Regions from separate parts of the Azospirillum fermentarium genome, predicted to be linked through region 3. Evidence: predicted binding sites of a transcription regulator. Region 3 holds the regulator's gene; each other region holds the start of a gene.
What was found. The regulator LexA, encoded in region 3, represses DNA repair genes until DNA is damaged. The targets are predictions, from matches to a motif close to ATGTTCTANTTTGGTTC.
Positions count from the first base shown of each region.

Region 1 (5,772 bases), on a different contig from region 3:
ACCGCCGTGGAGGCTTTCAGCGCGTTCTGAAACCACATGATTTGCGGCGCGTCCAGGTTGCCGGAAGAACTCGCCGTGGTGGACAGCGTTCCCAGCAGCACCTCGTTCTTATCGTTGCTGAGCGCGAAAAGCTGGACGAGGGGGGTATCGGCAGCGGGCACGGTGCCCTGGGACACGGAGTAATAACGGATGCAGGGGCCATCCTTGTCCACCGGACTCAATGGCTGCTCCAATCCGGCAAAATTCATCTGATAGTTGTCGTTTCCCTCCATCAGATATTCTTCCTGCGTCTTGGACTCGGTGAGGGAGGGGGACGGCGCGGTAACGGTTTTCCGATATTTCTGCTTCCACCAGTCATGGTCCCCGATCGCCGGGAACAGACGCATGGTTTCCGATGGGGTGACGCCAGGCGGGGTATAGGGATTGGGGGAGAGCGCCAACTGCTCCACGTCGTAACTGACCGACGGGTAACACAGGAAACCACCATACAGTTTGCCGACGGCGTTGATGTAATCCGTGCTCGTCGCCGGCTCGTTTTCATCGCCCTGGCTCCACGGGCAATAGACCTGATCCCCCACCGAAACCACGAAATTCGATGGGATGGCGGGGGAAACATACTGTTGCATGGCCGTGGCCACACCCGCCGCGGCCATGGCGACGACGCTGGTGGTGCTGTTGTTGGCATCGACGCCGCCCGACCCGTAATCGCCGACCACACCGAAGGTAACCAGAGGAGCAAGGGAAGCAGGAGAGGGAGTTCCGGTCATGATGGCCTCTTATTTTTTGGTACAAGGCGGGCGAAAACCTCGTTGATACGCAAAGAACGCACCCGGATACTCGCCAAAGCCCAATCATGGCACAGTAAAAATTGCAACCAAACGCCGACAATCACATAAATAAGTTCTCAAATAAGATCACATTTTGTCAGATTTGATGAATTGAAGATTGATTGTTTTCATTACCACCGCACCGGGGGCCGGCAGCCGAACAAAGAAAACGGGCGCCGAACCACGTGTCCGGCGCCCGCTTCATCACCCTGACGGCCCGATGACCGGATCAGAACGGAATTTCGTCGTCCAGGTCGTTGTGGACCGGGCCGCGGCCACCGCCGCCCTGACCACCGCCACCGCCGCCGTAGCCGCCGCCCTGGCCGCCACCGCCACCACCGTAGCCGCCGCCACCCTGGCCGCCGCCGCCGTAACCGCCCTGGCCACCGCCATAGCCGCCACCGCCGCCGCCATAACCACCGCCCTGGCCGCCCCCGCCACCGCCGTAGCCGCCGCCGCCGCCGCCGCCGCCTTCGCCGTCACGGCCGCCGCCCATGAAGTCGATCTCGTTCACGCGCACCGACAGGCCGGCACCGCGGGTGCCGTCGCGCTTTTCGAATTCGCGCAGCGTGACTTCGCCCGACACCACCACGGCCTTGCCCTTGGTCAGGTGCGGGGCCAGGGATTCCGCACGGCGGCCCCAGATGGAGCAATCGACCCACTGGGTCGTCTTGCGGTCGCCGAAGCCGACGTCGTTCGCCACCCGGAAGCCCAGAACCTTTTCCCCGCTCTGGACCGAGCGCAGTTCCGCATCGGCCCCCAAACGCCCGCTGAAGGTCCACACGTTCATCTCTTGCCTACTCCTCTCATCCGGGCGCCCGGCTCGGGCGGCGCCTGCTTGGTCTGGTGGGGAAAAAACAACGCCGCGGGGCCGGCGTCAACCGGCCCGTGGACGCCCGCCGGAACCGGCGCTGCGGCGGGCGGTTTAGGGCTTGCGCAGCCCACGGGCTGCTGGTAAGAACAATAGAGGAACACCCTGTGCGATTGCAACGATCCTGACGTTTGCCGTCCTCCGGCCCACCGTTCATCGGCCCGCCGTTCACCGGCCACCGTCCACCGGATGAAGACCCCATGACCAAATGCCTCAGCGTCCGCGGTGCGCGGGAACACAATCTGAAGAATGTCGATGTGGATCTGCCCCGCGACAAGCTGATCGTGATCACGGGCCTCAGCGGGTCGGGCAAATCCTCGCTGGCCTTCGACACCATCTATGCCGAGGGCCAGCGGCGGTACGTGGAAAGCCTGTCGGCCTATGCCCGCCAGTTCCTCGAACTGATGCAGAAACCCGATGTGGAATCCATCGAGGGGCTGTCGCCGGCCATTTCCATCGAACAGAAAACAACCTCGCGCAATCCCCGTTCCACCGTCGGCACGGTGACCGAGATCTACGACTACATGCGCTTGTTGTGGGCGCGGGTCGGCGTTCCCTATTCCCCCGCCACCGGCCTGCCCATCGAAAGCCAGACGGTGTCGCAGATGGTGGACCGCGTGATGGCGATGGATGAGGGCACGCGCCTGCTCCTCCTGGCCCCCATCGTCCGCGGGCGCAAGGGGGAGTACAAGAAGGAGATCCAGGATCTGCGCAAGCGCGGATTCCAGCGCGTGCGGGTCGATGGCACCCTGCACGACATCGACTCGGTGCCCGCCCTGAACAAGAAACTGAAGCACGACATCGACGTGGTGGTGGACCGCATCGTGGTGCGCGAGGGGCTGGGCAACCGGCTGGCGGATTCGCTGGAAACCGCGCTGGGGCTGGCCGACGGCATCATCTTCGTCGAGAACGCCGACAGCGGCGAACAGACGGTGTTCTCGCAGAAATTCGCCTGCCCCGTCTCCGGCTTCACCATCCCGGAGATCGAGCCGCGGCTGTTCTCGTTCAACAACCCCTTCGGCGCCTGCCCCACCTGCGACGGGCTGGGGTCGAAGATCTATTTCGATCCCATGCTGGTGGTCCCGGACGAGCGGCTGACGCTGGCCAAGGGGGCCGTCGCCCCATGGGCCGGATCCTCCTCCCCCTATTACGGCCAGACGCTGCACAGCATCTGCGGCCATTTCGGCGCGTCCATGGACACGCCGTGGCAGGATCTGCCCGAGGAGGTGCGCAAAACCATCCTGTTCGGGTCGGATGGCAAGCCCATCACCATGACCTACGACGACGGCCTCAAGCACTACCAGACCCACAAGGCGTTCGAAGGCATCGTCAACAATCTGGAACGGCGCTACCGCGAGACCGAAAGCAACTGGACCCGCGACGAGCTGTCGAAATACCAGTCGTCCCAGCCGTGCGAGACCTGCAAGGGTGCGCGCCTGAAGCCGGAGGCGCTGGCGGTCAAGATCCGCGGCCTGCACATCTCCCAGACCGCCGAGATGTCCATCGGCGCCGCCGCCGACTGGTTCGCCACCCTCAACGGGCACCTGCGCCCCAAGGACCAGGAGATCGCCCACCGCATCCTGAAGGAAATCAACGAGCGGCTGGGCTTTCTCAACGCGGTCGGGCTGGAGTATCTGACGCTGGCCCGCGGGTCCGGGTCGCTGTCGGGCGGCGAGAGCCAGCGCATCCGGCTGGCCTCCCAGATCGGCTCGGGGCTGACCGGCGTGCTCTATGTGCTGGACGAACCGTCCATCGGCCTGCACCAGCGCGACAACGACCGGCTGCTGGCGACACTGAAACGTCTGCGTGATCTCGGCAACACCGTCATCGTGGTGGAGCATGACGAGGACGCCATCCGCACCGCCGATTATCTGGTGGACATGGGGCCGGGTGCGGGCCAGCACGGCGGCAGCGTGGTGGCCCAGGGCACGCCGGCGGAGGTGCAGCAGAACCCCGCCAGCATCACCGCCGCCTTCCTGAACGGCACCCGCGGCATCACGGTGCCCGAGGCGCGGCGGCCCGGCCATCCCGGCCAGTTCCTGGAGATTACCGGCTGCCGCGGCAACAACCTGCAGAACGTGTCGGCCCGCGTGCCGCTGGGCACCTTCACCTGCGTCACCGGGGTGTCGGGCGGCGGCAAATCCACCCTGGTCATCGAATCCCTGTACAAGGCGGTGGCCCGCAAGCTGATGGGGGCCCGCGAGCACCCCGCCGAGCACGACGCGCTCTTGGGGTTGGAGCATCTGGACAAGGTGATCGACATCGACCAGTCGCCCATCGGGCGCACCCCGCGGTCGAACCCGGCCACCTACACCGGCGCCTTCACCCCCATCCGCGACTGGTTCGCCGGCCTGCCCGAGGCCAAGGCCCGCGGCTACGGCCCCGGCCGCTTCTCCTTCAACGTCAAGGGCGGACGGTGCGAGGCATGCCAGGGCGACGGCGTCATCAAGATCGAGATGCACTTCCTGCCCGACGTCTACGTCACCTGCGACGTCTGCCACGGCAAGCGCTACAACCGCGAGACGCTGGAAATCCTTTACCGCGACAAGAGCATCGCCGACGTGCTCGACATGACCGTGGAAGAGGGCAAGGAGTTCTTCAAGGCCGTGCCCTCCATCCGCGACAAGCTGGAAACCCTGGAACGGGTCGGGCTGGGCTACATCCACATCGGGCAGGCGGCCACCACGCTGTCGGGCGGCGAGGCCCAGCGCGTCAAGCTGTCCAAGGAACTGAGCCGCCGGGCCACCGGGCGGACCCTCTATATCCTCGACGAGCCCACCACCGGCCTGCATTTCGCCGACGTGGAAAAGCTGCTGGAGGTGCTCCACGCCCTGGTGGACCAGGGCAACACCGTGCTGGTGATCGAACACAATCTGGAGGTCATCAAGACCGCCGACTGGATCATCGATCTCGGCCCCGAGGGCGGCACCGGCGGCGGTGAGATCGTTGCCGCCGGCACGCCGGAAGACGTGGCCAAGGTGGAGCGCAGCTACACCGGGCGCTACCTCGCTCCCTACCTCGAAAGCGCCCGGAAGACGCGCAAACGCGCCTGAACGAAACAAGCCTCCCGCAGCAGCGTTTCCGCCCCATCGGAAACCTGCCAAGGGAGCGGTTCGATGAAAACGCGCGTTCTGCCCGGTATCGTTCTGGCGACCGGTGCTGCCCTGCTGGTCGCGGCCTGCGGGTCCAGCGAGACCACCAGCCACCGGACGTCATCCACCACCACCACGACCACCACCACGCCGAACTACGGCACCACCGTGGTCACCCCGGCGCCGTCGGGATCATCCACCACCACCATCGAGCGGCGGACCACGACCAGCGAATGACAGAGGCAGACCGGAGGGCGCCGCCCTCCGGACCTCCATGCCTGATGGCTGGATTCCATGGCTGTCCCAGATTCTCCAGATTCTATGGCTGTCCCAACGGCTGTCCCAACGCCATGCTTGCCCATGGCCCCGGACATGGGACGGGCACGCTGCCAGCGATGCCGATCACGGGACCAACCAGAACACACCGCCGGCGGCACCAGCCAAGGCCAATAACCGCCATAGGGCGGACGCCCGCGCCTTGACAGGGTCCACCCGCGGTTTGCTCGCCTTTGTCCTGATCACGGTTGCTCATCCCCGATGAGGCGGGGGAATCCGAAACCTCAGACCTTGTACGCGATGCGCAGGCCGCCCCAATGACGCCCGCGCACCATGATCGGCGCCGACACGTCCTTCATCAGCGCGAACTTCCCCCCGCCCATGTCGCGGCGGTAGGTCTGGAGCAGGAACGGCTTGACGTTCTTGCCGGCGGCCAGCCCCACCCGGTCGTTGAAGATGCGGCGGTTGCGGCAATTGGCGGCGTTCCACACCGGATCCCTGCCCTGGGGCTGGCTGAAGGCGCGGTTGTGGGTGGGGAGATAGCCGTTTTCGTCCACCGCCACGCAGAACACCACCCGGCCGTTGCGGGTCAGCGTCTCCTCCTGCACCTCCGGCAGCACACGATCGCAGAAATTGGTGAAGCGGGCCATGTACTGCTGCGGGTCGGAGCCGCCGATGGGCTGATACTGACGGTCGAACAGGTCGC
Region 1 covers NZ_JAOQNH010000001.1:2,951,418-2,957,189, forward strand. The annotation lists gene M2352_RS13820 (metallophosphoesterase) at 1-767, opposite strand, end outside; gene M2352_RS13825 (single-stranded DNA-binding protein) at 1,057-1,617, opposite strand; gene uvrA (excinuclease ABC subunit UvrA) at 1,899-4,751, shown strand; gene M2352_RS13835 (hypothetical protein) at 4,815-5,027, shown strand; gene M2352_RS13840 (methyl-accepting chemotaxis protein) at 5,351-5,772, opposite strand, start outside.
Region 1: uvrA (excinuclease ABC subunit UvrA) is a predicted target of LexA. The motif match lies at 1,786-1,802, and genes of this name have one in related genera.

Region 2 (5,772 bases), on a different contig from region 3:
GGCGATGCGCGAGGAACTGGACGCGGCCACCACCCGGCTGGCGGAGCTGAACCGCTATCTGTGGGTGGCCGGCACCCGCCAGATGATCAACGATGTCGAAACCATGCTGGGCAGCCTGGGTGGGATCATCGACCGGCTGGAAGGGGTGGTGGCGGAGGAGGAGAAACTCCGCGGCGACGTCCTGACCCCCGCCGCCGAAACCATCGCCGCCCGCGCCGCCGAGATCCGCCGGCACAACGCCTCCCTGGCCGAACGGCTGCGCACCGCGCTGGACGGCACCAGTTCCAGTTTCCTGACGCTGGCCCTGTGGGCCGGCGGGGCTGTTCTGGCGGTGGGGTTGCTGGCGGCGTGGCTGGTGGCCCGGTCGGTGGCCCGCCCGGTGGATGGCATGGCGCGCGCGGTGACGGCACTGGCCATGGGCGACGGCGCCCCCACGGCCACGCTGCCGGCGGACGCGCTGGAGCGGCGGGACGAAATCGGCGCCATGGCCCGCGCGGTGTCGATCCTCCAGACATCGACCGCCGAGACCGAACGCCAGCGGCGGGAGGCGGAGGCCGCGCACAGCGACCTGGCCGCCGCCCGCGACCGGGCCGAGGCCGACAGCACCGCCAAGACCCATTTCCTGGTCAATATGGGCCACGAGCTTCACGGCCCCCTGACCGCCATCGTGGACGGGGCGCAGTCGCTGATGACGGCGCTGCACCGCCAGGGCGCCAGCGATCTGGTGACCGAGGTGGAGATGATCCAGTGGTCCGGCGAACAGCTTGTCGGGCTGGTGGAGATGATCCTGGATTACGCCAAGATCGAAGCCGGCACCGCCACCTTGTGCCTGCAGGATTTCGACGTGGGGCGGCTGCTGACCGAATGCCGCGAACGGGTGATGCCCGCCGCCGACCTGCACGGCAACAGGGTGACCATCGCCCCGCTGCCCGCCGGGCTGGGGGCCATGCATTCCGATTTCGCCAAGGTGCGGCAGGCGTTGCTGGCCCTGCTGGACAACGGCTGCAAGTTCACACGCAACGGCACGGTCACCCTGTCGGCCCAGCGGGTGGAGAAGGACGGGCGGGCGTGGATCCGCTTCGTGGTCACCGACACCGGTCCCGGCTTCGCCCCGTCGCAGGCGCACCGCTTCTTCCAGCCCTTCGTCCAGGGCAGCAACCCCGACGGCGGCAAGGTTCCCGGCGCCGGTCTGGGGCTGACCCTGACCGGCTACACCGCGGCCCTGCTCCACGGCACGGTGGAGGTGGCCAGCGCCCCCGGCGCCGGCACCCGCATCACCCTGTCCCTGCCCGCCGTCCACCGCACGGACGATGCCGAGCTGGATTCCCGCAGCCTGACCGCCCAGCAGGCGCTGAAGGTCACCGAACTGCGCGCCCTGCCCAGCTCTTAGAGTGTGATCGGTTCAAACGGAATCGTTTGAAGCGTGAATCACACGGGAAAACCAAAAGCTTAGAGTCCTTCAGGTGCTTCAATAAGCACCTGAAGGACTCTAATGAAACGGGATGCAAGGACTCCCGCCCTTGCCGGGGGCGTCGGGGCAGAGCCCCGACCCCGACATGAAAACGGCGGCCCGAAGGCCGCCGTTCGTCTTTGCCATGGTTGCCCGCGCTTATTCCGGCGCAGCCGCATCCCCATCGGCTTCCGGCGTGCCCATCATGGCGTCGGCCACCAGCCCGGCGTTGGCGCGGATGCGGTCCTCGATGCTCTTGGCGGCGTCGGGGTTGTTGCGCAGGAAGGTCTTGGCGTTCTCGCGCCCCTGGCCGATGCGGGTGCCGTCGTAGGAGAACCACGCGCCCGACTTTTCCACCACCCCGGCCTGGATGCCGAGGTCGAGCAGCTCGCCCACCTTCGACACGCCCTCGCCGTACATGATGTCGAACTCGACCACGCGGAAGGGCGGGGCCAGCTTGTTCTTGACCACCTTCACGCGGGTCTGGTTGCCGACCACGGTGTCACGGTCCTTGATGGCGCCGATGCGGCGGATATCCAGGCGCACCGAGGCATAGAACTTCAGCGCGTTGCCGCCGGTGGTGGTTTCGGGGTTGCCGAACATCACGCCGATCTTCAGGCGGATCTGGTTGATGAAGATCACCAGGCAGCGCGACTTGGCGATGGAGCCGGTCAGCTTGCGCAGGGCCTGGCTCATCAGGCGGGCGTGCAGGCCGACGTGGCTGTCGCCCATTTCGCCTTCCAGTTCGGCGCGCGGCACCAGGGCTGCCACCGAGTCCACCACCAACACGTCGATGGCGCCGGAGCGCACCAGGGTGTCGGCGATTTCCAGCGCCTGTTCGCCGGCGTCGGGCTGGGAGATCAGCAGCTCGTCCACATTGACGCCCAGCTTGCGGGCGTAGGTGGGGTCGAGCGCGTGTTCGGCGTCAATGAAGGCGCAGGTGCCGCCGTTCTTCTGGGCCTGGGCGATGGCGTGGAGGGCCAGCGTGGTCTTGCCCGAGCTTTCCGGCCCGTAGATTTCGATGATGCGGCCACGGGGCAGGCCGCCGATGCCCAGCGCGATGTCCAGACCCAGGGAGCCGGTGGAAATCACCTCCGTCTCCACCAGATTTTCGCGCGCGCCGAGCTTCATGATCGAACCCTTGCCGAAAGCGCGTTCGATCTGGCTGAGGGCGGCGTCCAGAGCCTTCTGCTTGTCCATGGGGTCCTTTTCCACCAAACGGAGCTGCGGGGACATCATGCCTGAATTCCCTTCCCAGTAGTTAGATCACACGGCTTCCGTATCTGCAACGGCCGTCATCGTACTCTTTTTGTTCTCATGCGCAAGGGCTAATTTCACGGAACGTTCCGCTAACCCCTTTGCGTTTCCTTCCCCCTGGCGTTCGGCGGGCAACCCTGCCAGGATCGCCGCCTGCAACCGGCGGGGGAGAACGAGAGATGACCGGAACGACGCTGCTCGACCGCATGATCGCGCGGCTGACCGCCCAGCGCGACGCGCTGAACTGGGCGGTGGAACAGGTGCAGGGGCGCACCGGCCCGGTGCTGGAAATCGGGCTGGGCAAGGGCCGCACCTACGACTATCTCCGCGCCCGGCTGGGGGTGGATGCGGTGTACGCCTTCGACGATGGGCTGCGGGTGCCGCCGGGGTGCGAGCCGCCGCCCGAGCGCCGCTTCCTGGGCGACTTCCGCGAGACGCTGGCGGCGGTGCGCGGCACGCTGGGGGGCGCGGCACGGCTGGCGCACGCCGATTTCGGCAGCCCCGACCAGATCCACGACCGCGAGCAGGCGGCGTGGCTGGCGCCCATGATCGACGCGCTGATGCAGCCGGGCGGGGTGGTGGTGTCGGACCGCCCGCTGGCCTGCGCCGGCTGGCAGCCGGTGGAGCCGCCGGGGTCGGGGCCGGCGTGGCGCTGCTACGCCTGGATCGTCCGCCCCTGACGGGGCAGGGGATCGTCCGCCCCTGACGGGCGCGGGTGCATCAGTTTCACAAAATATAAACAAAACCTGATTTAGCATGGGGTTTTCTATGTAGGCAAAAACCACCGAAGGGAGTGACCATGCCCCCCGTCCTGCCGGCCCGTACCCTGTCGATCCGGTCCCGCATCCTGCTGGCATCGCTGTTCTGCGTGGCGCTGGCGGTGGCGGCGACCACGGTCAGCAACCTGTGGCTGGCCGGGGCCATGGTGACCCAGGCGGCGGACCGCGAACTCAGCACCCTGCGCCGCCATCTCGACGGCACGCTGGCGCAGGAAGCGCAGCGGGCGGTGTCGCTGGCCCAGGCGGTGGCGCTGAACGGGGCGGTGCAGGACCGTTTCGCCGCCCGCGACCGCGACGGGCTGGCGGCCATGCTGGTGCCGGGCTTCGCGGCGCTGAAGGCGCAGTACGGGGTGCGGCAGTACCAGTTCCACCTGCCCCCCGCCACCTCGTTCCTGCGGGTGCACAAGCCGGAGAAGTTCGGCGACGACCTCAGCGGATTCCGCGCCACGGTGGTGGAGGTCAACCGCACCCGCCGCCCGGTCTCGGGCCTGGAATCGGGGGTGGAGGGGCTGGGCATCCGCGGCGTGGTGCCGGTGACCAAGGACGGCGCCGCCCTGGGCTCGGTGGAATTCGGCCTGTCGTTCGACCAGAGCTTCTTCGACGCCTTCAAGAAGGCCACGTCGGCGGACGTGGCCTTTGTGCTGAAGAAGCCCGAGGGTGGATTCGCCCCCTTCGCCAGCACCTTCGCCGCCCTGCCGGCGGTGGATGACGGGGCGCTCTCCGCCGCCCTGCGTCAGCCGTCGCCGGTGTGGGAACTGCGCGCCGGGTCCACCGACATGGCCGCCCTGCTGGCCCCCGTCACCGATTACCGGGGGGAGGCCATCGGCGTGATGATGCTGGCGCTCGACCGCGGCTATTTCGTGGCCGCACTGGCCGAGGCGCGCAACCTGTCCCTGCTGATCGGGGCGGCGGCCATGGCGCTGGCGGCGGCGGTGGCGCTGCTGACCAGCGGGGCGCTGACCTCGGCGCTGTTGGCTCTGACCCGCACCATGAAGACGCTGGCCGGCGGGCGCACCGACATCACCGTGCCCGGTCTGGCCCGCACCGACGAGATCGGCGCCATGGCCCGCGCGGTGGAGGTGTTCCGCCATCACGCCCTGGAGATCGGCGAACTCCACGCCGAACAGGAACGCCGCCAGCGGCAGGCCGACCAGGAAAAGCACCGCCTGCTGGAATCCCTGGCCGGGCAGCTTGAGGAAACGGTGGGGGCGGTGGCCAACAGCGTGTCGGCGGGTGCCACCCAGATGCGGGCCAGCGCCCAGACCCTGACCGGCATCGCCGAACAGACCGGCCACCGCGCCGCCGCCGTCGCCGCCGCATCCCAGGAGGCCAGCAGCGATGTCGCCGCCGTGGCCGGGGCGGCGGACGCGCTGCAGGACGCCATCGGCGCCATCAACGAGCGAATCGGCCATTCCCTGTCCATGGTCCAGGCGGCGGTGGCGGAGGTGCGGCGCACCGACTCCACCGTTGACGGCATGTCCGGGGCCGCCGCCCGCATCGGCGACGTGCTGAAGCTGATCGGCGACATCGCCTCGCAAACCAACCTGCTGGCGCTCAACGCCACCATCGAAGCGGCGCGGGCCGGAGAGGCCGGCAAGGGATTCGCCGTGGTGGCGTCGGAGGTGAAGAACCTGGCATCCCAGACCGCCCACGCCACCGAGGACATCGCCCGCCAGATCGCCGGCATCCAGCAGACCAGCGCCGACGCCGTTGCCGCCATCCGCGGCATCGGATCGGCCATCGACGGGCTGGGGGCCGCGGTGGAGGGCATCGCCGGCGCCGCCCGCCGCCAGAGTGCCGCCACCCAGGAGATTCTGGGCCATGTGCATCAGGCCAGCAGCGGCACCCGCAGCGTCTCCGACACCATCGGCGGGGTGTCGCAGGCGGCGGGTCAGACCGGGTCCATGGCCGCGGACGTGCTGGGGGCCGCCAGCGACCTGTCGCATCTGGCCGACCGGCTGCGGCAGGAGGTCGTGCGGTTCGCGGCGGGCATCAAGGCGGCGTGAGCGCGGCCCGTCCATCCCGCGCATCCTGAATGCGGGGTGTATTGTGTATACGAACGGATGGTTGTTTTGTGCGTGCACGAAAGAAATAATAACAATTATGGGGTTTTTTGGGGGGGTGTGACATTGCTCACACCCCAAGGCGCGAAAAGAAAGGGTAAGGTGCGCGTGCGGGGTGCCGGAGCGGTCGATCCAGCCCTCCGGCGGATTGCCGGCACCCGCCGCGGATCAGGGTTCAGGCCCGGTCCGTGCCCGACCATCTTGGAGCGTCACGCACCAGGAA
Region 2 covers NZ_JAOQNH010000001.1:1,066,466-1,072,237, forward strand. The annotation lists gene M2352_RS04995 (sensor histidine kinase) at 1-1,390, shown strand, start outside; gene recA (recombinase RecA) at 1,610-2,689, opposite strand; gene M2352_RS05005 (class I SAM-dependent methyltransferase) at 2,887-3,387, shown strand; gene M2352_RS05010 (methyl-accepting chemotaxis protein) at 3,507-5,492, shown strand.
Region 2: recA (recombinase RecA) is a predicted target of LexA. The motif match lies at 2,749-2,765, and genes of this name have one in related genera.

Region 3 (5,772 bases):
GCCGAGCCGGTGGCGGCGCGGCTGACCCAGCCGCCGTTCGCCAACGCCGCCATGGACGGGTGGGCGGTGCGCGCCGCCGATCTGGCGGGGGCGCTGGCGGACGCGCCGGTCATGCTGACCCGCATTGGCGAATCCGCCGCCGGTCATCCCTTTGCCGGGCAAGTGGGGCCGGGGCAGGCGGTGCGGATCTTCACCGGAGCCGCCATTCCCGACGGCGCCGACGCGGTGGTGATGCAGGAGGACGTGACGGCGGAGGGTGGCAGGGTGCGCATCCCGGTGGCACCGCGTCCGGGCCGCTTCATCCGCCCCGCCGGGCTGGATTTCACCGCCGGCGACGTGCTGATCCCCGCCGGGCGCCGGCTGACCGCCCGCGACGTGGCGCTGGCCGCCGGGGCGAACGCCGCGTGGGTGCGCGTCCACCGCCGCCCGCGGGTGGCGGTGCTGGCGACCGGCGACGAGATCCGCCTGCCCGGCGAACCGCTGGAGCCGGGGCAGATCGTCAGTTCCAACGCCATCGCCCTGTGCGCGCTGGTGACGGTGGAGGGCGGGGTGGCCCACAATCTGGGGGTGGCCGCCGATACGCCCGGCGCACTGGCCGAACTGGCCGCAGGCGGCGCCGGAGCCGACCTGCTGGTCACCGCCGGCGGGGCGGCCCAGGGCGACCACGACCACGTGCGCGCCGTGCTGGGCCGGGATCTGACGGTGGATAGTGTCGCCATGCGCCCCGGCAAGGGCGTGCTGTTCGGCGCCGGCGGGGGGCAGCGGTTTCTGGGCCTGCCCGGCAACCCGGTGTCGGCGGCGGTGGCGGCGGTGGTGTTCCTGCGGCCCATCCTGCGGGCGTTGCAGGGCATGGCGCCGGGGGATGACGGCACGGTGCCGGCCACGCTGGGGGCTTCCCTGCCGCCGTGCGGCGAGCGGGCGGATTTCGTGCGCGCCACCCTGACGCGCGGCGATGACGCGGGGTGGGTGGCGACGCCCTTTTCCCGGCAGGACAGCGCCATGATGTCCCGGCTGGCCCGCGCCGACGGGCTGATTGTGCGGGAGCCCTTTGTCCCCGCCGCTGCGGCGGGGGAACGGGTGGCGGTGCTGCCCCTGACGGGTGGGGCCGTGGGACTCTGACAGCCGTAAATTTTGCGCGGGAGATACGCTTCCGGCTTGACGGGGATGCGGAACCAAACTAGAACATATGTGTGTGGTTTGTTCCAGTTTTCGGGGCCGGAGGCGACAATGCTCACGCGCAAACAGCACGAATTGCTGCTTTTCATTCATGAGCGGCTGGGCCAGGGCGGGGTGTCGCCTTCCTTCGACGAGATGAAGGACGCGCTCAATCTCAAATCCAAATCCGGCATCCATCGGCTCATCACCGGGCTTGAGGAACGTGGTTTCATCCGCCGCCTGCCCCACCGCGCCCGCGCGCTGGAGGTGCTGCGTCTGCCCGAAGGGATGGAGAACGGCGCCGCCGCCAAGGCCGGGCGCAGCCGGTTCCAGCCCAACGTCATCAAGGGCGATTTCGCCAACGCCCTGATGGGCCGCGCCACCGACGGGGCGGGGGAGGCGCTGTCTCTGCCGCTCTATGGCCGCATCGCCGCGGGCACTCCGATCGAGGCGTTGCGGGACACCAGCAATTTCATCGACGTACCCACCGCCATGCTCTCCCCCGGCGATCACTACGCGCTGGAGGTGGCCGGTGATTCCATGATCGACGCCGGCATTCTGGACGGCGATACCGTCATCATCCAGCGGTGCGATGCCGCGGAAAACGGCGTCATCGTCGTCGCCCTGGTGGATGACAACGAAGTGACGCTGAAGCGTCTGCGCCGCAAGGGCAACACCATCGCCCTGGAGCCGGCCAACACGGCCTATGAAACGCGCATCTTCGGTGCCGACCGCGTGCGGGTGCAGGGCCGGCTGGCCGGGCTGATCCGGCGGTATTGAGCGGGCAGCGGAGCTTTCCCATAAAGACGATGTGTTGTTGCGGGTGATTTCCGTTGCCGGTGCGCGAAATCACCCATGGTGCCGCCTTGGTTCGCCATGGCGAAAAGAAACGGTTTTCCTGAAGAAAAATAGGGTTTTACCCGGCGCCACTGCGGCATTTCCTGCCATTGCCAAAGTGCTGAGGCCCCGCTAAGATCCGTCCCGCATCAAGAGTTGGGCCGACGCCCAACGCCAACCTGCCGTTCCGGGCAAGGTGGCGCTTCCATTCGGGAGGATGTGGCCCAAGCCGGCAACCAAACGGACAAAGCCACACGACGTCGGACCCGCCAGAACAGGACCGACGGACCCATGCCGATCAAGATCCCCGACAATCTGCCCGCCCGCCGCACCCTGGAAGCCGAGGGCGTGATGGTCATGCGTGAAGCCGACGCCGTGCGGCAGGACATCCGCCCGCTGCGGATCGGGCTTTTGAACCTGATGCCCAACAAGATCAGCACGGAAACCCAGCTTGCCCGGCTGATCGGTGCCACGCCGCTGCAGGTGGAATTGTCGCTGGTGCGCATCACCAACCACGTGGCCCGCCACACACCCGCCGATCATATGGCGTCGTTCTACCGCCCATGGGACGACGTGCGGGCCGAACGGTTCGACGGCTTCATCATCACCGGCGCCCCGGTGGAACGGTTCCCGTTCGAATCCGTGACCTATTGGGACGAGTTGCGGCGCATCTTCGACTGGACCCAGACCCATGTGCATCACTGCTTCACCATCTGCTGGGCGGCACAGGCGGCGGTGCATCATTTCTACGGCGTGCCCAAGCATGAACTGCCGGCCAAGGCGGCGGGCATCTTCCGTCACCGCAGCCTGGTTCCGGCCTCGCCGTTCCTGCGCGGCTTCTCCGACGATTTCCCCATCCCGGTGTCCCGCTGGACCGAGGTGCGGCGGCGGGATCTCCCGTCCAACGCCGGGCTGACGGTGCTGGCCGAAAGCGACGAGACGGGGCTGTGCCTGCTCGACGATCCGGCGCACCGCATGCTGCACATGTTCAACCACCTGGAATACGACACCACCACGCTGGCCGACGAATACAACCGGGACCGGGCGGCGGGCATGGAGATGCCGGTGCCGAAACACTACTTCCCCAGCGACGAGCCCACCCACCGGCCGGTCAACAGCTGGCGCGGCCACGCGCACCTGCTGTTCGGCAACTGGATCAACCAGATGTACCAGACCACGCCGTTCAACGTGGACAGCATCGGCCTGGCCGCGTAAGCGGTCGGGGAGGAGAGGGGCGGAACCGGTTGATGGCTCAATCCGGTGTCGGTGCCGCAGGTTCCGGCCGGATGGTCGCCGTCGCCCCGGTGGAGGCGGCGATGACCGCGGCGATGGCCAGCCATTGCAGCAGGCTGAGGTTTTCCCCCAGCAGCACCAGCCCGCACAGGGCGGCGATGGCCGGTTCCGCGCTCATCAGCGTGCTGAACGTGGCCGACGGCAGGCGCGACAGGGCGGAGATCTCCAGCGTGTAGGGCAGGGCGGTGGACAGGACCGCCACCGCCAGCCCCGGCAGCAGCACCGCCGGGGACAGCAGGGCGGAACCGGCGTCGATCACCCCCACCGGCACCACCAGCACGGCGGCCAGGGCCACCCCCAGCGCGCTGCCCCGCGTGCCGAGATCGGTGCCGGCCTTTTTCCCGAACAGGATATAGACGGCCCAGAACAGGCCGGCGGTCAGGGCATAGCCCGCGCCCACCGGGTCCACCCCCGATTCGAGCCCGTCCAGCGGCAGCAGCAGCAGCAGCCCGGCCACCGCCAGCACCACCCACAGCACATCCAGCATGCGCCGCGCACCGGCCAGCGCCACCGCCAGCGGGCCGACGAATTCCAGCGCCACCGAAATGCCCAGCGGCACCGTGCGCAACGACAGATAGAAGGTGAGGTTCATCACCCCCAGCGACGCACCATAGACGGCCACCGCCCGCAAGGTGGCGCGCGGCACCCCGCCGTTGGCGAACAGCCGCCAGGGCCGCAGCACCACGCACAGGATCGTGGCGCCCAGCCCAAGCCGCAGGGCTACCGTACCCGGCGTTCCGACCACGGGGAACAGTCCCTTGGCCAGCGACGCGCCGGTCTGCAGCGACACCATGGCGGCCAGCACCAGCAGCACCGGAACCAGGACGGACGATGGGGTGGCGCGGGCGCTCTGGCTCATCGGCAGCACCTTGACGTTGAAAAGCTATACGGGGAGGTGGACCCGGATCTTTGCCGCCGGGCGCCGGAACTGCAAGCCATTGGCCGAAATCTGCCCATGCGATGGGCACAGGACGGCCCTGCGGGCTGGGGGGGTGCTCGAACGGGGTGCCAGAGCTTAGCTTCTCGGCCCTGCTTCCCCTTGGGTCAGATCATGAGCGCACCCGCCAACAGCCTGTCGCCCGCGTCCTCGTCCGCCGCATCGGCCCGTGCCGGCATCCTTTTGATGCTGCTGGGCATGTCGCTGTTCACCATCAACGACGCCCTGGGCAAATGGCTGGTCACCGACTATCCCGTGGCGATGCTGCTGGCGGTGCGCAGCCTGTTCGGGGCGGTGCTGCTGCTGCCGCTGATCCTGCGCGACGGGGTGGGGCGGGTGTTCGCCGTGCGGCGGCTGCCGCTGCATCTTTTGCGGGTGGGCTGCGTCACGACGGAAATCGCGTGCTTCTATTGGGCGGTGCGGTCGCTGCCGCTGGCCGACGTGATGACCATCTACATGGCGGCCCCGCTGATCGTCACCGCCCTGTCGGTGCCGCTCCTGAAGGAAAAGGTGGGCTGGCGCCGCTGGGTGGCGGTGCTGGTGGGTTTTGCCGGGGTGGTGCTGGTGCTGAACCCCACGGGGGCTTTCGATCCCATCCCGTCGCTGGTGGCGCTGGCCGGGGCCACGGTGTTCTCGCTGGGGCTGGTCACCACCCGCATGCTGCGCGCGGACGGCACCCTGACCCTGGTGTCGTACCAGACCATCGGCACCGGGGTGATCGGCGGGGCGGTAGCCTCTTCCGGGTGGGTGATGCCGGGAATGATGGATTTCCTGCTGCTGGGCCTGCTGGGGGTGGTGGCCCTGGCCGGTCACGCGGCCATGAACCGGTCGCTGGCGCTCAGCCCGGCGGCGGTGGTGGTGCCGTTCCAGTACATCGCCATCGTGTGGGCGGTGATTCTGGATCTGGTGGTGTGGGGAACCGCCCCCAGCGTGCAGGTGCTGGCCGGTGCGGCGCTGATCATCGGCAGCGGGCTGTTCGTGTTCTACCGCGAACAGCGGACCGCCCATGGGGTGGCGGCGGAAAGCAACCCGAATTTGGGGCCGGGTTCGTAAAGACCGTCACTGCATGTTGAACGCCGTCCGCCGCCGGATGGTGGCGAGCGTCAGGGCATGGTGGCTGATCTGTGCCCGGTAATCCCGGTCCACCTTGCTGAAGGCGGCATAGGCGAAGCGGATGGAGGCGTCGGTCTTCAGCCGCATCGCCTCCTCCAGGGCGTTGCGCAGGGTGCGCAGTTCCACGATGCCGTGCACGTACACCATGTCCACCGCGGCGGCCAGAATCTCCACCGAACAGAGGGTCGCGCGGTCATCCAGGGTCAGCGGCACGGCTGGAACACGGGCAGTTTGAAAGTCTGGAGTCATTCTAGCAGGCGGATGGCTGCAATTCCAGCGCCCGCGCCCGCTCCAGCCGGTCCCGTGCTGCGGCAAGCTGAAGCCGCGACCGGGCGAAGGCGTCGGCAAAGGTGGGGGAGGAATCGCACAGCCGCATCTGCGTCAGCGCTTCGGACGCTTCATCCAGCAGGTTCAGGCGCTGAAACAGGATCGTGTGG
Region 3 covers NZ_JAOQNH010000002.1:291,339-297,110, forward strand. The annotation lists gene M2352_RS16275 (molybdopterin molybdotransferase MoeA) at 1-1,119, shown strand, start outside; gene lexA (transcriptional repressor LexA) at 1,228-1,935, shown strand; SAM-I-IV-variant riboswitch at 2,134-2,242, shown strand; gene M2352_RS16285 (homoserine O-succinyltransferase) at 2,284-3,207, shown strand; gene M2352_RS16290 (EamA family transporter) at 3,245-4,144, opposite strand; gene M2352_RS16295 (DMT family transporter) at 4,337-5,275, shown strand; gene M2352_RS16300 (hypothetical protein) at 5,282-5,548, opposite strand; gene M2352_RS16305 (hypothetical protein) at 5,586-5,772, opposite strand, start outside.